DNA from 4 places in the Pseudoalteromonas sp. PA2MD11 genome. Region 3 is predicted to be linked to each of the others. Evidence: predicted binding sites of a transcription regulator. Region 3 holds the regulator's gene; each other region holds the start of a gene.

Region 1 (6,134 bases), on a different contig from region 3:
CTTTGCAGGTTGTTCTTTGATTTTTTCTGAGCAAATAGCACATCAGTTACCGGCCAAAGTTGATCCTCTAGATTTAAGGCTATTAATTGTTAATCTTGCATTATCGGCGCTAATTGGTATTCCGTACATTTATTATCGCTTGACTAATAATGCGAGAACATATTGTTATTTATGCATTTCTCATGCTTTAGTCCAAACAACATTAACGATTACCTTACTATTTTTAGGTTTCAGTATTACTGGAGTTATGGTGTCGGGGGTAGTGAGTAGTTTACTTATTGTATGTATTAGCTATTTTGATATTTTAAAGGTTATTAATGTAAGTTATTCAGAGTTTTCTTGGCGAATACAAGGGAAACAGACTGTTTTTATCATTTCTATTGTTATCTCTAGTTTATTTATTTATGCCGGAAACGGCGCTGAAAATTGGTTTATAGTTGCAAACTTTGATGAGACATTGTTAGCGAATTACTACGTGGCGGCGCAGTTTGCAGTATTAACTTCGTTTACGTTTGAGCCTATACGCCTTTGGTGGTTTGCTAAACGTTTTAGCCTAGTTAAAAACAATAAATCTGAATACGAAAGTAAAGCCATTCTCTGTTTGAATGTTGGTTTAGCGCTTTGCGTAGTGATGTCTGTTCTTGCTCCAATCACTTTAAATTTAGTGTTACCTGATAATTACCACGGCAACGAGCACTGGTTAGTATTGTTAATTGTTGTGGTTGCTATTAGGCACCATAGCGATATTTTGAATATTGGTTGTTATACGCATAAGAATGGGATCTGGGTACCCATTATTAATTTTTTAACTGCATTAGTCGGTCTGAGCCTTTTATATCTTCTGGTGCCAATGTTTGCTGTAGAAGGAGCGATTTTATCTTTAATTATTATGCAGAGCTTTAAACTGTTATGTTTTTACTTAACTAGCCAACAGTTTGTTCCGCTAACTTTTAAACTATCTTCACTTGCTACTAGTTGGCTTGCTTTATTGATCATAGCGGGTATTTCGTTTATGCCTGGCAATTTAATTCTACAATTAGGTGTCCTGTTAGCGTACATTTTTGTATTTATTAATCAGTACAAGAGCATCATTTTACGAGTTATCAAAAAAACGGTAGAGGAGCGTAAATATGCTCAATTACTATAAGCAAAATCAACTTGTAATAAATGGTATTGTTGTCACCGTACTGGTTATTTCGACTTACTCGATACTAGGTCCTATCGCCGTTTTTGCTTTATTACTACTTCCTTTTGCAGCGTTTACAGCAGTGAAAGTCAGTGTTGCATTTATTATCTTATTTATTCTTTTTAGTTATTTTAGGCTACACGAAGCATTTCCTGTTTTGATGCCATTAAAAATTCCTAAGCTCTTGGCATTAGCATCTCTTTTAGGGATTGCATGGCATCTATTTATTTCGCAGAAATTAAAGCCTCATTGGCATACAAATCACCTTATATTTTTTGCTTGGTTTATTTGGTTAACTATTTGCGTATTCAGTGCGGCTAACCGTGGTTTAGCGCTTGAGTATTGGTCAGGTGTGTTGATTAAAGTGCTCATAATGGTGTTTGCAATTTCATGGTGGATGACTTCTCTACAACATTTTAATGTTATCCGCATTGGTATTATGATTTCAGGCTCAGCCATCGCGCTTGTAGCCTTAAGTAATAAAATGAATGGGATCGGTCTTGTTGAAGGAACTCGTGTGACTATTTCGCGAGAACTTCGCTCACAACTCGGTGACCCGAATGATTTATCACTTGTCATGATGTTCCCAGTGTCTTTTCTTGCTGCTGAAGTTTTTGATAGTAGCGCCCATAAAATAAGACGTTTTATAGCACTCATCTGTCTAATAGTTGCGATTAGTGGCGTTATTGCTACTCAAAGTCGTGGGGGATTACTGGGGATTGCAGCAGTATTAAGCTTTTTTATCTATCAAAAAATTAAAAATCCAATCATTGTTGGTTGTATAGGTGCTGTCGGAATGCTCGCGATGATTGTTTTTGCAGGGATATCAGATAGACAAAGTGGTGGAGCTCATGAAGATGGTGTCGATGAGTCTGCAATGGGCCGTATCTATGCTTGGCATGCGGCAATTAACATGGCGCTGTCTAATCCAATGACTGGGGTAGGTGTGAATAATTTTGTCGCGAATTATTTTTTCTATAGTCCACATTGGGATGGCAAGAATCATGCAGTACACAGTACATGGTTTCAAGTACTTGGCGAAACAGGCATTGTTGGGATGTTCATATTCATTGCCCTGATCACATGTATTTACCGAAGTTTAAACCGTGTTTTCTTGATAAATAAACAGCTTAACGATGAAAAAATAGCAGTGAATGCGAAAGCACTTAAAGGCGGGCTGATAGGCTTTATGGTGTCAGGAACCTTTTTAACTCAAGCTTTTACTTGGCCTATATACATCATCTTGGCGTTAACTATTGCTCTTGAAAAGCTTGTTATAGATAAACAAAAGGAAAGGCATTATGACTGAGAATTTAAAACAGTGGTTAAAATCAAGTGACAGTCCTTTTGCAAAGTCACTTTTTCAAATTGCAAAACTCATTCGCAATCCGCAAATGTTTGTAATACCAGGTTTCCATGCATGCCTATATAAACTGCATTTACTTGTTAAAACAATTTTCAGTGAACTATTACGTATCTTCTATTTTACGCCAATTTTTAAAAGCCAAATTAAAGGTTCAAAACGCAATTTATATCTTTATTCTGGTATGCCACAAATTTTAGGGCAGCTAGATATAACGTGCCAAGATAATTCTCGTATTAGTGGTATTAGCACTTTTTGTGGTCGTAGTCATGGGTTAAACAAATCGCAACTTATCATTGGTAATAATGTCGATATTGGTTGGCAAAACTCATTCTCTGTGGCTGGTAAAATTGTTCTGCAAGATGATGTTAGGCTTGCTGGACGGGTTTTTTTAGCTGGTTTTCCAGGCCACCCTTTAAACTCGCAAAGGCGCGCTTTAGGTGAGCCTGATGATGATTCGCAAGTCGGAGACATCATTATAGAGCAAGGGGCTTGGGTTGGAACGGGGGCTACGATCCTTGCTAGCGTAACAGTAGGAAAGGGCGCAATAGTTGCAGCAAGTAGTGTTGTTACAAAAGATGTACCTGCAAATACGATTGTGGCAGGAAACCCTGCGAAAGTTGTTAAGAAGCTGGAGTCAGAGTCATGAAATTTATCGTTTTTGGTGAAGATTGGCAAAGCCATCCAAGCAGTACTCAACATATCTTTAAAGAATTAGCGAAAAGCCATGATATTGTATGGATAAATTCAATCGGTATGCGAAAGCCAACAATAAAGTTGCTTGATGTAAAAAGAGTTTTTTACAAACTAAAATCGTTAGTGTTGAAAAAGGGGCATACTGAAGAATCTGCAGACAAGCACAGCAAACTTAAAGATCATACCTTGCCGATTTTACCTTGGCATGACAATAAGCTTGTAAAAGCATTTAATAAATGGATTTTTAATAAAAAGTCTTTTGTTGATAATGAACCAATTATCTATTGGGTCAGTGTTCCTACTGCCATATACCTTATTAATTTACGTCCCATAGACAAGATTGTTTATTATTGTGGCGATGACTTTTCGGCTTTAGCGGGTGTTGATCATTTAATGGTTGAACCACTAGAGAGAGAGCTTATTCTTAAAGCCGACCTCATTTATGTAGTAAGTGAATTTCTTTCTAGCAAAATGCCAAAGCATAAAGTTAAGCTGTTATCTCATGGTGTTGACTTTGATTTATTTAATAATAAAAAGCAGAAGGCAGTTGAACTTAGTAATATCAATAAACCGGTTATTGGCTTTTATGGTTCTTTAAATGCGTGGCTCGACAAAGAACTTTTGCAAAAACTGGCACTTGAACGGCCTCAATACCAAATAATGTTAATTGGTAACATTATTGAAAACTTTGATTCATTATTATCCCTTAACAATGTGTCCCATGTACCCGCAGTAGAGCACCATAAACTTGCTACTTTTTCTCAACATTGGCATGTCTCGATTCTCCCATTTGTTGATAACGCGCAAATTAGAGCATGCGATCCGCTTAAACTTAAGGAGTATCTAGCGACTGGAACCCCCATTGTTTCAACTAATTTTGCTGCAGTGAGACCCTATCAAGAGGCTGTGCTGATCGCAGACTCTATGAATGCCTTCATTGAGCGTGTGGACTATGCCATTAGCATCAGCGATGAGCAAAAGCTTAATTGGCGACAAACTCAAGCTGATTACGCAAAAAATCATAGTTGGCAAGTTAAGGCGCTACAAATAAGTGATGAGCTAGGGCTTGGTTAACTTCATTTATTAAAAGCTGCATTAACGCAGCTTTTTTTATTTTTGGAACGAGATCTGCAACAGAGTAACTAATTGAAATTATTGCAGTTTATTTTTTCAAAATGCAAATATAACTGTAATTTTTTGCAAATTGCAAAGCAATAGGTAAATCCATGTTAGTTAAAGAGCAAATCAAACGATTAATATATTTAGGGCTTTATGCGCTTTATACGCGCATTAAGCTTTTTATAATTCCATTTTGCATTGTGCCTATTGTCGTTATTCTCATGGGCTTAACTGCTCAAAAAGAATATACCAACCACGCAACCATTTTGATTGAAGAGTCTGCACTTTTAAATCCGTATTTAGATGATCTGTCTTTTTCATTTCAGTTATCAGATCGTATGGCAGCACTAAGAACACTAGTTATTAGCAGGAAAGTACTTATCGCTGTCGCTAAGGAAACTAACTTAATCGCACAAGATGCTAACCATAAGCAAGTTGAAGAAATTCATCAAAAGCTCTCTAAAGCTCTGTCTTTGTCATTAATCGGCGATGAATTAGTGCGTATAAACTTTATATGGCACGACCAAAGTCAAATGAAACCTGTACTTGAAAAAGTGGTAGAGAAATTTATTGAACGCTTACTTGCGCCAACTAAAGCCTCTTTAGATACGTCAGAGCAATTTTTCTTTCAGCAACTAGAAGGGTTACGCCAAGAGTTAGAAGTATCTGAAGAATCTCTTGCTAAATTTAAAAGCCAAAATAGCAATACATTACCAACGGTTTTACATAGCAACCGCGAAACATTCGATAAATTATTAACGGAAAAACAGCAGAAGTTAATTGCTCTTTCTGGTGCTAAAGCAAAGCTCAATGCACTAAAAAATAAAGTAGGGCAAGCTAATCCAATCCTAGGGAAGTTAGAAGAAAAAATTATTCGTACAGAATCTGAATTAAGTCTACTGCGTACTCGTTATACAGATAAGCACAGTAAAGTTATTGAAAAAACACGTACTTTAAAAAACTTAAAAGGGCGTCAGCAGTCATTACTTGAATCAAGCGAAGAATTAGATACCTCGAATCTAGATCAACTTTGGCAAATGGTTAATACCTTGCCTTCGGGTGAAAATAAAGAATCCAGTGTGTTGGTTTCACAGCTGCTTGCCTTAGAAGAAGCTAAAAATAGCCTGCTTCAGCAAGAACAAGAATTTGCAATGCTAGAAGAACAGGTAAAAGAGGTAAGCGAGAGATTATTAATTACCAGCGATGTAGAAAAGCAGCTAAGAAAATTAGAACGAGATTACGAAGTTAAACAGTCGTTGTACAAAGATATGTTAAGCCGATACGAAATGGCAAAAGTAACAGGAAAACTTGTTAAATATGAAGGCCCAGACAAAGTAAAAACAATTGAACGCGCCTATAGCCCAACGCAGCCAATCAATACCTCTTTAGTCATGACAATCGTGATTGGAGTCGTGCTTGGAATGTTTACAGGTGGAGCAAGTGTATTTGTTGCTTCACTTTGCGACAGCCATCTGAAAGATATTCAAACTATTGAAAAGCTTAGTAATGCACACGTAGTGACTGTCCTGCCAATTATAAACAGCAGTGCATCTAACAAGCATATTGAAGGAGAGCCTTTATGAAGGTAATGCACTTAGTACAGCATTTAGAAGTTGGCGGCCTAGAAAAAATGGCAATTACGCTACTAAAGAATAGTCAATATAGCCAAACAACCATCATCGTCTCGTTAGAAGGTGATAAGGAGTCAGCAATCAAACAATGGCCGGAACTTAGCAATTATAAAAGCAGTGTTTTTTGTTTAAATAAAGC
Region 2 (6,134 bases), on a different contig from region 3:
GCTTATCTGTTGCTTTGCTCCGGTTTTACCATCTAGATAAGTGAAAGTACCACCGTAGATTGCCACTTCACCAAGTTCGATATCAAAGTTATCTGGTAAGTTAACAGCGCCAGAACTCTTTTGCTGCTCTGTCTGTGGTTGCTCAGCAACCGCATCAAATAGTTGCCAGTTTGCTTTACCATTTTTATCGGTTTCTAACAAAATCGTTGGTTCGTTAATCACAAATTTATCAAGCTTAAACTCACCGCCAAATAACGACATCCACGGGATACGGATAGCAAGTTGCTGCATGCTTGCCATATCTTTTTGCGAGCCTGTTTGCATATTGGCAAAGTGCACATCATTCAATTCGAGTTTTAATGATGGAAATACCGACAGCTTTTTATCGCCATTAATAGTCAGACTACGACCTGTGGTTTGTTCTACTTGCTCCGATACTTTATTAAATATCGCGTCTGTAGGTATTAGGAATGGTGCAGCGACTACCAATGCAATCAGTAATACGAAGATGACACCAACGATTTTCAGTAAGGTTTTCATAATCATCCTTAAAAATGGGCAAACAATGTTCTTATCATAGCGGGAGTTAGGCGTAATTGCATTGCCGAACACACAAAAAGGTTTGTAAACAAGCTTAGGTACAAGAATATGAATCAGCGCTGAAACTTTTTGATACCTACAGGTTACAAAAATCCCTTGGCCGCTTTATACCCTCGGTGATTATCGCGTTAAAAATTGCTGCTCACTTTGAACTCAGTGTTGAGCAATTATTTACACTCGATGACAATGATTAATTAACCACGTTAGTCGCAATCTTACTTATAAATTATCAGTAAGATTGCATCATTTCATTACTTCGGTATGATGCACGACCCTGTTGTTTTTGCACCCTGTGTACTAAAATTAAACAACCCAATTTGGTCAAAACTGGAGTATCGATTAAGCATGAAGAAACTGCTTATTTCACCGTCAAAAATGGCGCTTGGCGAGCAAGAAAGTCAAATTTATCAAAATATCCTCAAGCAAGCCTCTGATATCAGCTTAAACCTTATGGCAGTTAAAGTAGAAAACCACCCTGAAGACTTTTTGGGTTGGTGCTATGAGCTATTAAGTGCAAGCCGCGATCGCATTAACTACGATCTGTTAGAAGATAAGCAATTACCCACTCTTAAAAAACTTCATGACTTATTAATTTCTGCAATCAGCTTTTTGCAGTTAAAAACATTAAGGGTTGCGCCATGGCCTGTAATCGCAGGCTTTATCGAGCAGCATAAAGAGCTTGTAGCCCTTGATGAGCAATTACGTTTAGCTAATTACATTGCTGCAATTAAATCGCAATCCCTAAAAGAGATGATCCCAGAAGACCGTTTAGCGTTTTCAGGTAAACACAGTGCCTCGCTTGATCCAAGCAGCTATAACTTCGACGTTGAATGGTTTGCTTCTACTAAGAACGCAAAAGGTTTCCACCAAATGTTGAGTGATTTACCAGGTGCATTCGATGAGGCGCTTGTACACATTCCACTTGAGGGTGAAGTAACGCAAGAACATTATCAGCATTTTATGGTTGCTTACTTCATGGCATTTAATGGCAGCGATGAAAAGCCAACGCTTGCTCCTGCTACTCGCTTGCTTGCGATGCGCCGACCTGACGTGTTTACACCAATCGTAAATAGTAAACTTGATGCCCTTTGTGCGGCATTAGGCATTACTAAGCTTAATAACCGTGATTTTGAGCGCTACTGGCAAGATGTTGTTGAAGCCATTCATAGTATGCCTTGGTTCAAAATGGCCAGTGCAGCAAATGAGCTTGAACAATCTCTGGTTGAAATCAAAGCCCTATTGCCTAGCTTCTTTTATTATGCAGATAAAAGTACCGCTGATAACTCTAACTATATTAAGTTGTTAAACAAACCTAAGAGTACCACAAGCTCAGCAGGTAAAAAGACCGTACGCCGTGGCAAAGAATCAGCAGAGATACTGGTGGACCGCGCATTAGCAAGTGATGATATCCCTGAACATATCAAAGCTAAGCGCGATTCAATCATCAGTGAAGTTGAAAAAGGCCGCAGTGTTGAAGAAACCATTACTCTAATGCGTGCAATTTTCGGCTAAGTTACTCTCAAATAAGCAAAACCCGGTTGCTTCGCAATTGTGCAACCGGGTTATTTTTTGCACCACACATGTGCGCATGAACAATTCAAATAACCATCCTTTTCACAATTAAATAAGTTTAAAAGCCTGTTTTTAAAGACTTTAAGCATAAAATATCCCGCTCAAAATTAACTTGGCACAACCAGTGCAATATCGTATCCAGACAACACATAGAAAATGTCCTCAAATAATAACCAGACTGCAATCTGAAAATGGGACAAAATCAACATAACAACAGGATACAGAAACATGCTAAAACTAAAAAAAACGGTCGCAGCAAGCGCCCTTGCGCTATTAACCTTGAGCTCAACATATAGCTACGCAGAAGTCACAGCAAACGCTGCGGCAACTTCAAACTACTTATGGCGTGGTCAAGAGCAAGGCGGTGGTGATGCTGCAATCCAAGGTGGTATCGACTACGCAAGTGAATCTGGCTTTTATGCGGGTACTTGGGTATCGAATGCTAGCTGGGCTGACGACATGACTTACGAGCTAGACCTTTATGCTGGTTTTGGCGGTGAAATCAATGAAACCTTTAGCTACGATGTTGGCTACATTTATTATGCATACCCAGATGCAGCGTCTTACACAGATGCAGACTTCTCTGAAATCTACGGTAGCATTAGCATGGGCAGCTTCACCTTTGGTGCAGCAGTCCTAGCAACATCAGCAGCAAGCGGTGACGGTACAGATTTTGGTGATTCACTTTATTTAAATGCTGACTACAGCTTCCCAGTTGGCAGTACCGGTGCAGAAATGGCCCTTCACCTAGGTCATTACTCAGGGGATTTCATTGGTGATGATGACATCATCGACTACGGTGTTTCAGTGTCGAAAGACGGCTTTACTTTCGGTCTTTCAGACAACGACATTGATGGTTCAGATGTAAAAGTGTACGTCGCTTACGCGGTTGACTTCACTTTATAAAGAATGTGTTACTTGCTGCAACACGAAGGGCCGTTAAGGCCCTTTTCTCATTTATATCAATACACTTATGGTACACTATGACCAGTTGAGCCTTGCCAAATGCGATACCATTGTTCACGGTTCATTGTAAGCTGCTTAGCTTCAACCGCTGATTTAACACGTTCAATATTACCCGTACCAAGTACCACAGACGGTGCACTTGGGTGCATTAACAGCCAAGTATATACAACTTGGTCGATAGCACTGGCACCAATTTCAGCACCAACCTGCTCCAACACTGCACGTAAACGCACCGCTTTTTCATCATCACTTGAGAATAAACGACCCCCAGCTAATGGCGACCAAAGCATAGGTTTGATATCGAGCAATTGGCATTGGTCTAAACTACCATCATCAATGGCTTTCATCTCATAAGGTGAAAACTCAATTTGATTAGTCACAAGGTCAAAGTCTAAACGCGACTGCAACAAGCTAAATTGCGATGGGGTAAAATTAGATACCCCAAAATCAATCACGTCACCATTTGCTTTTAGGGTATTAAATGCTTGTGCCATTTCATCGGCGTTCATCAAGTAATCGGGGCGATGGATAAGTAATACATCTAAACGATCAGTGTTGAAGTTTTTAAGTGACTGCTGTGCTGAGGCAATTATATGCGCAGCACTTGAATCATAATGGTTTGCTTTGCCTTGCAATCCTAGGCTTGCAAACGCAGGCTTAATACCACATTTAGTGATTATTTTGATTTCATCACGAATACTTGGTTTTAGTTTAAGTGCTTTACCAAATTCGGCTTCACAACCGTATTCACCGTAGATGTCAGCATGATCGGTATGTGACACCCCCATCTCTATTGCATTTTCTAAAAAACTTAAGCATTGCTGTGGCGTTACCTGCCAATCTAACAAGCGCCAGAATCCTAATACCAACTCATCAATACAACGACCTTTGCTATTCACCATAACGACCTACTATTCCTAATAAATTCGACTCAAATTAATCCTTAAACCATATCACAGATTTACTTATCACATCTGTTAACATACAGTTACAAAACAAATTGCTAATTTGTTACTAAACAGGATATTTTAGTACCTAAAAACAAATGTTATAAAACAAGGAATAAAAAATGAAATCATCAAATGTCATGACTGCTTTGGTTGATATTTTTATCAGCCCGAGCAAAGCTTTTAATGGCTTAAAAGAAGCAAAAGGTTGGTCTTTTGTTGCCTTTATTTTACTTGCCGGCATTCTCGCTGCCAGCATGTTTGCTTTTTACAATAAGGCTGACCCGCAGTTTTTAATCGATCAACAAGTGGCAGCGGCCAGTGTTGATGCCACTATTGCTGAGCAAAAAATGATTCGCCAAAGCATGGAGCAAACCATAGATATGCAAGTATGGTTTGCTATGTTTGGTGGCATTATTGGTTTGGCTGTTATTAATGCTCTAATGGCAGGCTACTACCTATTTGTATCTAAGCAAGACCCAGAAGCTAATTATGGCTATGGTGCGTGGTATGGCTTTGGTGTGTGGACTATGATGCCAATGATTATTTCAAGCCTAGGTTTACTCATCTTAGTATTAACTGCAAGCACTGACCAAATATCACAATCATTATTTAACTATGCTTCAATTAACCAACTTTTAATTGGTTTAGAAATTGGCCATCCACTCTACACCTTACTTGAAAGTCTAAATATCTTTTCTATTTGGAGCATTTTTATCGCTGCTATCGGTTTAAAGAGCTGGACTAATTTCACTTTCAATAAAGCGTTACTGTTTGCAGCTCTACCAAGTATTGTTATTTACGGTATTTGGACTGTAATCGCTCTCGTTTAATTCTGCTTTGAGCGGCAATATGCCGCTCTTAACTACCAAGGAAGTAACATGAAAAAAGCCATTATTATTGGCCTAGCTGTTACGGCATTTGTCGCTTTAATAGTATCAAAGCAAGTCACAGGCAATAAAGATGCACCAGAAATGCATATTGCAGAAGTTGAACAAGGCAATATTGCCGATTCAATTTTAGCCTCTGGCAACCTAGTTTTTAACACCCAAGTGCAACTGCGCTCAGAAGTGACTGGCCGTGTAGCGAAAGTGTTTGTAGAGGAAGGTGAAAGTGTCACTGAGGGCGATATTTTAATGCGCCTAGATACGACCGCGTTTGAATCTGAAGTTGCCCGCAATAAAGCCGTGCTTCGTGCGACCGAAATCGATATTAAACATAGCGAAACCCGATTAAAAAATATCGAGCGTCAATTAAGCCGCCAAAAAGAGCTTTATGAAGTTGGCCTTGCTGGCCAAGAAGTGTATGAAAACCTACAAAATGCCCGCGATTTAGCAAAAATAGATATTGAAGCAAAACGTGAAGCTTACAACCAAGCCCAAGCATCATTATTGATTGCTGAAGACCGTTTAAATAAAAGCGTGTTTCGCGCTCCAATGAGTGGCCTACTTGCTTCGGTAAATATTAAAGAAGGTGAAACCGTTATTGCGGGAACAACCAACATTATTGGCTCAGACTTGATGCTAGTAGCCGATCCAAGCGCAATATTAGCCGAACTTCGAGTGGATGAAACCGATATCGCCGGTATCAAATTAGACCAACATGCAGATATCTATGCTGCCGCTTACCCAAATCAACCTTTTACTGGCAAAGTAATAAACATTGGCACATCAGCAAAAAATCAAGCCGGTTCACAAGGCTTATCATTTAAAGTCAAAGTACTACTTGATGCCACTGACCGCCAGCTATATGCCGGAATGAGTTGCCGCGCAGAAATCGCCACGAGCATCGCCGAAAATGGCTTAAAACTCCCCATCGAAGCCATTCAAAAAGAGGATGATAGCTACTTTGTCTGGAAGCTTAACGCAGATAACACAGTAACTAAAACAGCGGTAACGGTAGGTATTTCGTCAGATATCGAACAAGCACTAACCAGTGGAGTTGCAAAGGGTGACCGTATTGTTATCGGCCCCGCTAGACCACTTAGCTCACTAAAAGAGGGTGATACGGTAGCCGTTAAAAACAGCCCTGAAAAAGGTGCTAGCTAAT
Region 3 (6,134 bases):
GCCGCGCACTTGAACAAATTGACCACTATTGAGTGACTTGGTCACTTGTTTGAGTTGTTGTAGTGGGTAATCTTGTTCAAAGGCTTCTGGCATTGGCGTCCTTACAACTGAAAAAAGTTTAAATAGGCTATGCAAATACAGCATAGTTGCTTTGTAGTGTATTTGCAGAGATATCGTCGCACTGCGATAAATTTATTAAGAGTTTTGTAATTTAGAAAAGCGAGCGATATAAAAGTAGGATATTTAAAGGGAATTTTAAATATCCGAAGTAAGTTTACCGTAAACCTTGAAGTCTTAGCAAATGCTATTCTTGCTCGTGAAAGCGTTGCGCAATTAATTCGCCGATTGCCGTTAATGCAGCGTCAGCGTCAGGACCTTCGCATACAACACGAACCTCTTTTCCTTGACTACTTTCAAGGAGCATTAACGCTAACACGCTGTCGCCTTCAGCTTCTTTCTCATCTTGAAAAAGTGTAATTTTGGCATCAAATTGCAGTGCTAGTTGCGCTAAAACAGTCGCAGCGCGAGCATGTAAGCCAAGTTTGTTTTGAATTAAAAAGGTATCTTCAGCGTGCATTGTTGGTGCCTAGTTAGATATCTTGTTCGCGGTGGCGAATTTTTACATTAGCATGAGTTTTAGAAAAGCTTTCACCAATTGTTTGCGCTAAGTAAACAGAACGGTGTTGGCCTCCTGTACAACCAATTGCAATGGTTAGGTAACTGCGGTTGTTGCGCTCTAGATGTGGCAACCAAGTCTGTACAAAGGTTTGAATCTGCCAAGTGAACTTTTGCACTATGCTGTGGCTAGCTAAATAATCCCTGACAGGCTGATCGAGGCCGGTTAGTGGCTTTAAATCAGGCTCCCAGTGTGGGTTCGGTAAAAAGCGTGCATCAAAAACGTAGTCAGCTTCTTTTGGAATGCCATGCTTAAAACCAAACGACATAAACGTAATAATCAGTTTTTTATCTTTCTTACCTAAAATCTTTTCACGAATTGATTCTGCTAACTGATGAACACTCAAATCAGTGGTATCAATCATAAAGTCAGCGCGGGTGATCAGCACATCAAGCAGGATTTTTTCTTGTTTAATGGCAAGATCAAGCGGTAAAGAATCAATCGATAATGGATGCAAACGGCGAGTTTCAGAAAAACGCTTGATTAGGGTTTGATCATCACTATCTAGGTAGAATAGTGTTGGGTTAGCAAAACCTGGCAGGTACTCAAGAATATCATTAAACTCTTGCTGCTCTTTCGGTAAGTTACGTACGTCGATACTGACGGCAATTTTGTCATAATTATCAGAAACACTTCGCACGAGCGAAGGCAGTAGGTTGACAGGAATATTATCAACACAGTAGTAGCCTAAGTCTTCAAGAACTCGTAAAGCGACCGATTTGCCCGAGCCTGAGCGACCGCTGATAATTATTAATTCCATTTATGCCTCTGATGCAATTACTTGAAATAGTTGCTGATCGCTTGTAGCACTTCGCAACTGTTTACAAAAATCTTTATCTTTAAGTCTATCAGCAATTGTTGACAAGGTCTTCAAGTGCAACTGGCAATCGCCATCTGGTACGATGAGTGCCACAAAAATATCAACGGGACGATTGTCTATCGCATCAAAATTGATGGGAGATTCACTGACAATAATAAATGCATGAGGTTCATCAGCACCACTCATTCGACCGTGGGGAATAGCTATTCCTCGGCCGATACCTGTACTACCTAACTTTTCCCTGTTCAGAAAAGCATCTAGGATATCTTGTTGAGATAAATGAGGAAACTGCTGGTGAGCTAACTCGCTAATATACTCAAGAATTCTTTTTTTGCTATTAAAAAGGACCGCAGCTTTGCTGCAGTCCTGATTAGTAAGTGAACTAAGTTTCATAATTTAATGTCGAGCTAATTTCTCTTTATGCTTAATGACTTGGCGATCAAGTTTATCGATCAATGAGTCAATTGCTGCGTACATATCTTGATGTTCTGTAGAAGCGAACAACTCGCCTCCGTTTACATGTAAAGTTGCTTCTGCTTTTTGGCTTAATTTTTCTACATCTAAAATGACATGAACATTATTAATATGATCAAAATGCCTTTCTAGTTTTGCGAACTTAGTGTTTACATAGTCTCTTAATGAATCAGTGATTTCTACATGACGACCAGTTAAATTTAGTTGCATAAGCATTTTTCCTTCTATGTAAAACGTCTAAATCAGACTCTTACGCTGATTAGACGGAGGTATTGCTAGAGACTCACGATATTTTGCAATTGTACGTCTAGCTACTTTAATTCCTTGCTCAGCCAATATATCTGCAATTTTGCTATCACTCAATGGTTTAGCTGAGTTTTCTGCAGCGACTAACTTCTTGATTAAAGCGCGTATTGCTGTAGAAGAACACTCACCACCATTTTCGGTGCTGACATGGCTTGAGAAGAAATATTTCAACTCAAAAATACCCCGTGGGGTATGCATATATTTTTGCGTTGTTACCCGTGAAATCGTCGATTCATGCATTTCGACCATTTCAGCAACATCATTTAGCACCATCGGCTTCATTGCCTCAGGGCCATGCTCAAAGAAAGCTTGTTGTTGTTGAACGATACAGTTGGTCACTTTTAAAAGCGTATCGTTACGGCTTTCTAAGCTCTTAATAAACCACTTTGCTTCTTGTAAGTGAGAGCGAATAAATTGGCTGTCGCTACTTGATTTAACAGAGCGAGACATCGCCGCATATTGGCTGTTCACTCTAATCTTTGGCATACAATCTGGGTTTAACTCGACTACCCAGCGGCCTTTCACTTTTTTCACTGATACATCAGGTATAACGTACTCAGATTCTTCGCGTACTATGCTATCCGCAGGCTTAGGATTTAAGCTGTGAATGAGCGTCATCACTTCTTTAAGCTCGTTTTCTTTAAGCTTAGTCTTTTTCATTAAAGTGCGATAGTCGCGACTTGCTAATAATTCGATATGCTCAGATAAAACCATTTTAGTTTCAGCTAAATATGGCGTATTGGCATCGAATTGACGAAGTTGTATACACAGGCACTCTTGTAAACTTCGCGCGCCGATACCAACTGGATCGAATAACTGTATTCTTTTTAAGACAGCTTCAACTTCATCTAGTTCGATTTCTTCTTCATCATTATTTTGATTAAAGCTTTCGACAATATCTTCGCAGCTAACCGTTAAAATACCTGAGTCATCGATAGCTTCAACGATGGCAACGGCAATCGCTTCATCGGTAGGACTAAATGGTGTGAGCTGTAGTTGCCACATTAAATATTCTTGCAGTGTTTCTGTTGAAGCACCTTGGTAAATAGACTCGTCTTCAGGCATTGGCCCAGACGATGTTGATGGGGCGGCACTCATGTACTCATCCCACGTAATATCCATAGCTAAGTCATCGCTAACCGTATCCTTACTCAGAGCATCACTACTTTCTTGCTCGAATTCGCTAGGTGCTTCGTCGGCAGACGCGCTGACTTGTACATCGTCAGACTCCGCTTTTTGCTCATTCTTACCGATGCTTTCTTCGTTGTAATCCGCTTCTTCCACTTCAAGCAGAGGATTACTATCAAGCGCTTCTTGAATTTCTTGCTGGAGATCCAATGTACTGAGCTGCAACAAGCGAATGGCTTGTTGCAGTTGTGGAGTCATTGTAAGTTGCTGGCCCATGCGCAGCTGTAATGATTGCCTCATGTATCCCTAACAATCCTTTTTAAGTTATCGGTAACGGTGAAGACACTGTTATCGATTTATTGTCGTTGTATAAGTCTAGCAGATGCTCTAGTCGGTGGCGTAATGGTTACAGCCTAAATTGCTCGCCTAGATAAACATCACGTACAGTTTGGTCAGCTAATACGTGCTCAGGTGTCCCTGATGCAATTAGCTCCCCATGAGAAACAATGTAGGCTTTTTCACAAACATCAAGGGTTTCTCGAACATTATGGTCAGTAATAAGTACACCAATACCACGATTTTTTAGGTGCTCAATAATTTTCTTTATATCTAACACCGAAATAGGATCAACACCAGCAAAAGGCTCATCTAAAAGGATAAATTTAGGATTAGCGGCTAATGCACGTGCAATTTCAACGCGGCGTCGTTCACCACCTGACAGTGCCATACCTTGGCTATCGCGAATATGTTGAATGCTAAATTCATCTAATAAGTTGTTAAGCGTCTCTTCGCGCGTTGTTTTGTTAAGATCTTTGCGGGTCTCTAATATGGCCATCAAGTTTTGGTAAACTGTTAATTTTCGAAAAATAGACGACTCTTGTGGTAGATAACCAATACCTAAGCGCGCACGGCTGTGCATTGGCAAAAGCGTGATATCGTTATCATCAATGCTTATTTTTCCTTTGTCGCTTGGTACGAGGCCTACAATCATATAGAAGGTCGTTGTTTTACCTGCACCATTTGGCCCTAACAAGCCAACAATACTGCCCGCTTCAACTTCAAGACCGACATTTTTAACCACTTGGCGGCCTTTGTAGCTTTTAGCTAAAAGCTCTGCTTTTAATGTGCTCATGGTTGGCCTTTATCGTCTTTTTTATTTTCTACAGGCACTAAAATAGTGTGTACACGATCTGTTGAGTTTTCGTCTTTTTCTGCGCTGATCAGCTGTTGAGCCATATCGTAGGTAATGCTTTTTGCCGTTACTTTTTGACCCGCTTGAGTGACTTCAGCTTCGCCATTGAGTGTTAAGAAGCGTTTCGCAACATCATAACGAACTTCTTCGGCGCTGGCGCTCATCACGGTGCCATCAGCTTGCTTTTCTTCGAAGTAAGCTGGTTTGCCTGTAGCGATAATTAATTCGACTGTACCTTCGGTGTCACCGCCATGTGCCTCAAGTCGCTCAGCTGTAATGCGACGATCACCATGCACGATCTCTACGTTACCTTCGAATATGCCAACGCCATCTTTTAGTTTACCGACTTGGCGATCTGAGCTAATGCTAATTTGAGCGCCTGTTTGCTCGGCAGCTGCGCCCGAAAAGGCAATCAATAAGCTTGGGATCAGGAGTAATTTCTTCAGTTTATTGGTCATAGTATATGGTTCGTGTATGGTTAGTTAACTCAACAATTTCGGCTTTTAAATCGGCTTTTAAGCCTTTACCGGTAATTTTTAAATTCGGTCCTGTTAGTGTTACAGGTTGCTTTGAAAACATCGTCATTTTATCAATGTCGACATTAATATTTTCTGCTTTTATATCTTCGATCATACCGTTATGGGTTAAGTTTTTAGCAACTACATCCCCTTCAAAAATCAGCTGATCATTTTCGTATAAAGTAGCTTCTTTGGCTCTTACTTGCCAAACTTGCTGATCGCTATAAATAGTAAAAATAGGTTGTTCAAAAAAGGTAAACCCTAATTGTTGATACAACTCCATTTTTGCAGCTGCCACTTTATGACTAATTTTACCTTGCTCGTCATAAGCTGTTTGCTTTAGAGCAACGGCAGTGTAATCAGGCGTTGCGATGATCTCGTCTTCACTAGTTATTGTATCAGTTGACTGGTTAAAGTACGGGTACCATAACCACACCATGCAACAGACAAAAACAATACTCAGTAAAATACGGGCTATATTCATGCGCTGGTTCCATCGCTAGTTAACGGCTTGCCGTTTTCTAACATCAGTAAATCAGTTAATTCACGCACGGCTCCAAAGCCACCCGGTAATAATGTGGTGTAATGAGCCAGCTTCTTGATAAGCGGGTGTGCATCGTTTACTGCGACAGCAAAGCCAACTTTTTCCATAACTGGTAAGTCTGGACCATCATCACCAATATAGGCAATCTGTTCATCTGTCAGCCCCAGTTTATCCTTTAACTCTTGATAAGCAATCAGCTTATCTTCTTGTCCCTGATAAATGTGCTGAACTGTTAGGCTAGTCATTCGCTGCTGAACTATTTGTGAATGGCGGCCAGTAATCACTGCCACTTCAAAGCCACTATTAATGAGTGCTTTAATACCAAAACCATCTTTAGTATTGAATGCTTTAAGCTCTTCGCCATTATTACCCAAATAAATTCGACCATCAGAAAAAACACCATCAATATCACAGATTAATAGTTTTATTTTTTGAGCACGCTGACTCACATCAGGGCTCAGGGGCTGGTATAGTTC
Region 4 (6,134 bases), on a different contig from region 3:
GCACGGCACTGTTGATGCATTTATTTCTGGTTTTAACGCGCTTAAAAGTGACTATGCTGTTTTCCCTGTTAATAAACAGGGCAAACCTCTCGATAAATATTCATTCGCATCTTTGAGCCAATGTTTAATCGGTAAACGACGTTTTCATTCAAAGTGGAATTCACGTGAGGTATTTCAATCAAAAGCATTCTCGTTAGCTGTTGCTAATGGCCATTTTGTTGGTGATGCTGCAAGTGAAGATGCGTTTTTTATTGAGCACACATTTACGCTACAAACTGCGATTGAACGAGTTGCTCAGGGAAATGCTGATGCAGCACTTGTGATTTGTGAGATTTCTAAGAATAAAGTCGACCTTAGTCAGTACTACCAATTTAAACTTGCTCCACTGTTCCCACCGATCAATACCTCAATAGCATATTTGGCTTTTTCAAATGAGTTTTTCTATAAGCATAAACTAGATGCAAACCTAGTTTGGGAGCAGCTCGCTAGTAAAAAATTGGCAGGGGTTTATGCAAGAATGTTGCAAAATATGAGCTCAGAACAAAACACTCATTATGGGACAAAAGAATAAGGTAAAGGATGATGTTGTCGTTCGATTAGGGTAGCATATTGCGACTTTAAAATTTGGGCAACATCATGGCACAGCTGTACTTTTATTATTCTGCAATGAATGCAGGCAAATCTACCACACTTTTACAATCTGCATTTAACTACCGCGAACGTGGTATGGAACCGGTTATTTTAACAGCGGCTATTGATAATAGAGCAGGTGTTGGCAAGGTGTCTTCACGTATTGGCTTACAGGCTGATGCGCATATTTTTGATGCAGAGAAAGATGTATTTGAATTGATCAAATCTTTAAATGCAGAGCAAAAGCGCCATTGTATTTTAGTTGATGAGTGTCAGTTTTTATCAAAAGACCAAGTAATGCAATTAACGGATGTGGTTGATGAGCTTGGTATTCCAGTGCTGTGTTATGGCTTACGTAACGATTTTAGAGGTGAGTTATTTAGTGGTTCACAATACTTACTTGCATGGGCTGACAAACTAATTGAGTTGAAAACAGTGTGTCATTGTGGTCGTAAAGCTAATCATGTACTGCGTACCGATGAGCATGGCAATGCGATTGCAGACGGTAATCAGGTAGAAATTGGCGGCAACGACCGGTATGTATCAGTGTGCCGCAAACATTATAAAGAAGCGTTAAATCTCGGCCGCTAATGCTGAGATAAAGCTATCAATATCTTGCTTAGTGACGCCTAAATGGGTCACTAATCGCAGTGGTTTTCCTGGCGAAAATAACATATTTTGTTCTTTTAGCGCATGTGCCACTGCTTTTAAGTCGATATGTTCGGCAACGTTTGCGTAAACAATGTTGGTATCGATTTGAAAAGTTGACGTATCAAAACCAGCTAACGTGTTTAATTGATCTGCTAAATACGCCGCGTTATCGTGATCTTCAGCAAGTCTTGCTACGTGATGCTCAAGTGCATACTGACCAGCGGCTGCCAGCATACCCGCTTGTCGCATACCACCACCAAGTACTTTACGCCAGCGGCGCGCTTTATCGATCAGTACTTTGCTACCTAGTAATAGGGAGCCAACCGGCGCACCGAGTCCTTTTGATAAGCAAATAGATACAGAATCAAAATACTGGGTGATCTCAGTAATATCAACACCTAACTTAACCGCCGCGTTATACACGCGGGCACCGTCTAAGTGCAGAGCAAGGTTATGTTTATCAACACACTCTCTGGCTTGTTTAAGATAACTTAGCGGGAGAACTTTGCCACCAATGGTGTTTTCTAAGCTAAGTAGTTTGGTTCTAGCAAAGTGAAAGTCATCAGCTTTAATTGCAGCCACAACTTTGTTTAAATCTATGCTGCCATCGGCATTATTTTCAATTGGTTGCGGCTGAATAGAACCTAATACAGCGGCACCGCCACCCTCAAATTTGTAGTTATGCGCTTGTTGACCACAAATGTATTCGTCGCCACGTTCACAATGCGCCATTAATGATAGTAAATTGGCTTGCGTACCTGAGCAACAATAAAGGGCGCTTTCAAAGCCATGGCGCTCAACAGCAAATTGTTCAAGCTGATTAACGCTTGGGTCGTCACCATAAACGTCGTCGCCTACTGGGGCGTCATTCATGACCGCGCGCATGGCTGCTGTTGGTTTTGTAACTGTGTCTGAACGAAAGTCGATCATTTTATTATCCTTATACTAGTTCGTTAAGAATGGCTTCGCGGTCGGCTTGGTCAAAATAGCTCCAAGCAATAAAGCGACTTATTTTTTGGCCTTGTGCCATTTTTATAACTTTTACTTCTTTCACATCAAGTGTGCTGAGTAACTTTTTTATATGCGGTAAAGTGTCAGACTTTGAAACAAGTGATGTAAACCAAATACATTGCTCTGCAAACTCTTGGCTCTCAATACACATTTTACTGATAAATTCGCGTTCACCGCCTTCACACCAAAGCTCGTTTTGACGGCCACCAAAATTAAGCGCTTTTTGTGGCTCTTTGTTTAAGTTTTTCCATTTACGTTCAGTACCTGCATTTGCCTGTTGCTCGCTGGCATGAAACGGTGGGTTGCATAAAGTTAGGTGAAAGACATCTTTATTCGATATTACGCCCGTAAACATTTTATTGGCGTTACTTTGCTGCTTAACATTTATTTTGAGGCGGTTAAATTGCACAATTTGCTTAGCAATTTTAACAGACAATACATCAATATCTGAGCCTGTGAAGTGCCAGCCATATTCGTGGTTACCCGTAAGCGGGTAAATCACATTTGCACCCGTGCCTACATCAAGCACTTTTACTTGCTTACCCGTAGGAATATGACCTTGGTTATCGCTTGCTAATAAATCGGCCAAGTGATGAATGTAATCCACTCTGCCAGGAACTGGCGGGCAAAGGTAGTTGTTGGGTAAATCCCAAAAATCGATTTTATAATGGCTTTTTAATAACGCTTGGTTGAGGGTTTTAACCGCTAACGCATTGGTGAAATCAATGCTATCAGTGCCCGCTGGCGTTTGCGTTATATAAGGTGTTAGGGCAGGAGTATCTTTGCATAGCAAAGTAAAGTCGTAGCCATTTAAGTGGCGATTTCGCGGATGCATTAAGGAAAACCTATCTGTTAGCCATATCAAAGGCTGATTGTACCAAATAAATTTTTAAAATGTGGGAGTGCTAATCTAATAATCACTTTATCAGTTATTCACTAATTATAGATAATTTAACTTTCGTGCGATTCAGAGCACGCTGATAATCAATTTTTTAATTTTGGCATCATTTGTGCTTTCTCTTATGTACAGTCCATTTCAAAGCGCTCAATTGCAGAGAGAAGTTAGTTTTTTATCAATTAACTTTTTCTACTCATAAGTAGTTTAATGATTGAGGTGGTTTGTTTTTTCACAATGCAGTGAATACAACTAATCTTGGGGAATTATTATATGAAGTTATCTATATTAGCAATGTCTTCACTTTTTGCTTCGCAAATTGCAATTGCAGACAATTTAATTGCAAACGGCTCATTTGAACTGGATGTCGTAAATTCAACATGGACATTGTTAGATGAAGTTAACGGATGGCAAAGTGAAGGTGCAAGATTTGAAATTCAAACATCGCGTCTAGGTCTTATTACTGCTCAGCAAGGTAATCAATATGTCGAGCTAGACTCTACTTCTAATTACAGCATCTTTCAAACAGTCGCAACTGAGGCTGGAAAAACTTATGAAGTTTCATTTTACTACTCGCCTCGTATTAACGGTAACAATGATACAAATAAAGTTGATGTGAAGTGGAATGGAACAACAGTACTAAACGTAAATGCGACGCAAAGAGGCTGGCAATCATTTACATTATCTGTAGAAGCAGATTCAAACTCTTCAGAAATTCGTTTTAGCGGCGCAGGTGCGAGTGATAGTCTAGGCGGTTTTATTGATAACGTTGTTGTCACTCAAAAGCAGGCTTGTCATTCTGGTATATTTGGTATTAACAATTTTGGTTCTTCTGAAACGGGTTATGTTTATAAATTTGACCTAGAGACAAATACTTACAGTGTGGTCGCAGGAGCGCAAAATACGGCTTCAAACATTGCAAGTTATGATGGCAAACTTTATTTTATGGAACAACTTGATTCGGGCACGAAAGCGTCAAAACTTTGGTCGTTAGATTTAGAAACGGGCGCTCAAGTTGCTGAGGCTGATGCTACATCTTGGCCAATTTATCGTTCAGCAGTCACGGCAGACGGACAATCTTTACGTGCGACAAGTAAAACCTATATGTATGACTACAACTTGCAAACTGGAGAAAAAACAGTACTAGGCAAGATGCGCTATTCGGGAGATTCTTTCTCACATGGTGATGTAGCATATTCTGCTGATAATAATGTACTTTACGTATTAACAGGTCAATCACTCTATACCATTGATGATGGTTCGATGGAGTTAACCTTAATTGGTGAACACGGCATTAATTGGGCTTCAGGATTAGCGATTGCTGATGATGGAACATTGTATGTTTCAGGAAGAAAAGCAGGCGAAAATGCGAAGATTTACAGTGTTAATCCTCAAACGGCTGACTCTAGTTACGTTATGGATGCACCAGAGCACATTAATGATTTAACTTTCGTAGATAACTACTGCGAATAGGCGGTGTTTATAAAAATAGCCAGTGGTTCTGGCTATTTTTATTTAGTCTATTAAACATGGTAAGCAAAATTATTTGATAACTGATAGGTTGCTTTGCTTAAAGTATGGGCTACTTGAGGTTAAGAGCGAAAGAACGGGTATATTGGCCATGATACAAGCAACTAAAATTAGTGTTTAAAAATTTCTACTCAAATTGGGTCACATTGGGTACTACCATAAGACATTTAAAGCTGATAAATTCGTAAGTGATTCAATCAAGGAAAAATAATAAAAATCATGGTTAAAAAGATACTTAAAGGAATTGGTATAACATTTTTAGTGTTAATTAGCTTATTTGTACTCTTAGCAATTTGGACTGCGAATAAATCCTCTGCTTACAAAGAAACTGCTATTCCTTACCTAAATTCAGCAATTACAGATATCTCTAAATGGGACCCTCAAACTTTCAAAAACTATATGACCCCATCATCAATTGAAAATGCCACAGATGAAGATATTTCTAAAATCATGCGTGCATTCTCAAAGTTGGGCGAATTAAAAGAACTAGGTGAATTTGAATTTATAAATGTTAGCTCTAAAGCTGTTACCGGAGGTGGTTCTGGTACTTATGTTACTTATTTAATTCCAGCTTCATATACTAATGGAGACGCACAAATAACCGTCACGTTAAAAGAAGAAGGTGAGTCATTCTCTATTTATAACTTCAATTTAAATTCGATGGCGCTTATTGATTAAGTTTTATCAAAAATAGTGCGCGCAACTGGTTGTATTTAAATAGTTTATTTTCAAAGGAATGTTTATGTCTAAAATTAAAAAAATAGTGATAGCTGTAGTAATTGTGCTAAGCCTTGGTGCAATTGCTAAACAATACAATGAGCACAATCACACAGAGATGGCAATTAAAGAGTGTGGCAATAAAGACAACGTCGCTAAAGTCGACTCTAAAGGTTTTGAGTGTAAAGACTAATCGAGATTAGTAAAACAAATAGTACACCTGAAATTATCATACTTGGTTTAAACAGCAACCTAACCACTCAACAGTAAAATAATCATGCAGGGCTTTTTATAACTTAAAGGGGAAGAATTGAAAAAAGAACAAAGCAAGGAAAGTGGTATCTTATATGCTGTATTTACAACCGTTTTATTGTACTTCCTTTTTAAAATTACGTTAATTTTTTCTATGCAGTTAAATTGGCATTCAACCTGTCTTAGCTCACTTTGGGATAATGCCGACTCTGTATTAACACCTTTTTTAGGGTTTTCCATTGTTGCTGTACTAAGTTGTATCTGGTTTTTTTATTGCGCCATAAAATACAAACAAAAAGCAGGTAAAGCGGTATATCTTTTATTAGGCGTAGGGGCTGTGTTCTATTATTTTTGGTTTAGAGGCTTTTACGGTTTTTGGCAGTTATTGAACTACGAGCAAAAAGAAATCACAGTACAAGAGTTTTATGAAAAAACAGGTGGTACAGAT

Evidence for each region. Region 3 encodes sigma-54, which starts transcription at its own class of promoters, with help from an activator protein. Its sites were predicted from a motif close to GTTGGCACGNNNNTNGNNT; they were not measured.
Region 1: a site for sigma-54 is predicted at 4,361-4,379, ahead of ISP07_RS03520 (GumC family protein). Genes of this name have one in related genera too.
Region 2: a site for sigma-54 is predicted at 2,284-2,302, ahead of ISP07_RS13170 (TorF family putative porin). Genes of this name have one in related genera too.
Region 4: a site for sigma-54 is predicted at 3,290-3,308, ahead of ISP07_RS17155 (DUF642 domain-containing protein). Genes of this name have one in related genera too.

What each region holds. Positions count from the first base shown of each region.
Region 1 is NZ_JADKNF010000002.1:179,967-186,100, forward strand. Features, by position in the region: gene ISP07_RS03500 (lipopolysaccharide biosynthesis protein) at 1-1,147, shown strand, start outside; gene ISP07_RS03505 (O-antigen ligase family protein) at 1,131-2,495, shown strand; gene ISP07_RS03510 (acyltransferase) at 2,488-3,198, shown strand; gene ISP07_RS03515 (glycosyltransferase) at 3,195-4,319, shown strand; gene ISP07_RS03520 (GumC family protein) at 4,472-5,947, shown strand; gene ISP07_RS03525 (glycosyltransferase) at 5,944-6,134, shown strand, end outside.
Region 2 is NZ_JADKNF010000011.1:142,544-148,677, reverse strand. Features, by position in the region: gene ISP07_RS13180 (AsmA family protein) at 1-540, opposite strand, end outside; partial or broken gene ISP07_RS20745 (transcriptional regulator) at 702-794, shown strand; gene ISP07_RS13175 (hypothetical protein) at 946-2,112, shown strand; gene ISP07_RS13170 (TorF family putative porin) at 2,401-3,078, shown strand; gene ISP07_RS13165 (aldo/keto reductase) at 3,144-4,040, opposite strand; gene ISP07_RS13160 (YIP1 family protein) at 4,208-4,918, shown strand; gene ISP07_RS13155 (efflux RND transporter periplasmic adaptor subunit) at 4,967-6,133, shown strand; gene ISP07_RS13150 (ABC transporter ATP-binding protein) at 6,133-6,134, shown strand, end outside.
Region 3 is NZ_JADKNF010000012.1:51,497-57,630, forward strand. Features, by position in the region: gene mgtE (magnesium transporter) at 1-93, opposite strand, end outside; gene ISP07_RS13605 (HPr family phosphocarrier protein) at 305-577, opposite strand; gene rapZ (RNase adapter RapZ) at 591-1,436, opposite strand; gene ptsN (PTS IIA-like nitrogen regulatory protein PtsN) at 1,437-1,889, opposite strand; gene hpf (ribosome hibernation promoting factor) at 1,893-2,180, opposite strand; gene ISP07_RS13625 (RNA polymerase factor sigma-54) at 2,208-3,704, opposite strand; gene lptB (LPS export ABC transporter ATP-binding protein) at 3,811-4,536, opposite strand; gene lptA (lipopolysaccharide transport periplasmic protein LptA) at 4,533-5,054, opposite strand; gene lptC (LPS export ABC transporter periplasmic protein LptC) at 5,044-5,598, opposite strand; gene kdsC (3-deoxy-manno-octulosonate-8-phosphatase KdsC) at 5,595-6,134, opposite strand, start outside.
Region 4 is NZ_JADKNF010000018.1:35,290-41,423, forward strand. Features, by position in the region: gene ISP07_RS17135 (hypothetical protein) at 1-571, shown strand, start outside; gene ISP07_RS17140 (thymidine kinase) at 637-1,221, shown strand; gene ltaE (low-specificity L-threonine aldolase) at 1,204-2,211, opposite strand; gene rlmF (23S rRNA (adenine(1618)-N(6))-methyltransferase RlmF) at 2,222-3,127, opposite strand; gene ISP07_RS17155 (DUF642 domain-containing protein) at 3,461-4,660, shown strand; gene ISP07_RS17160 (hypothetical protein) at 4,937-5,395, shown strand; gene ISP07_RS17165 (hypothetical protein) at 5,460-5,627, shown strand; gene ISP07_RS17170 (hypothetical protein) at 5,745-6,134, shown strand, end outside.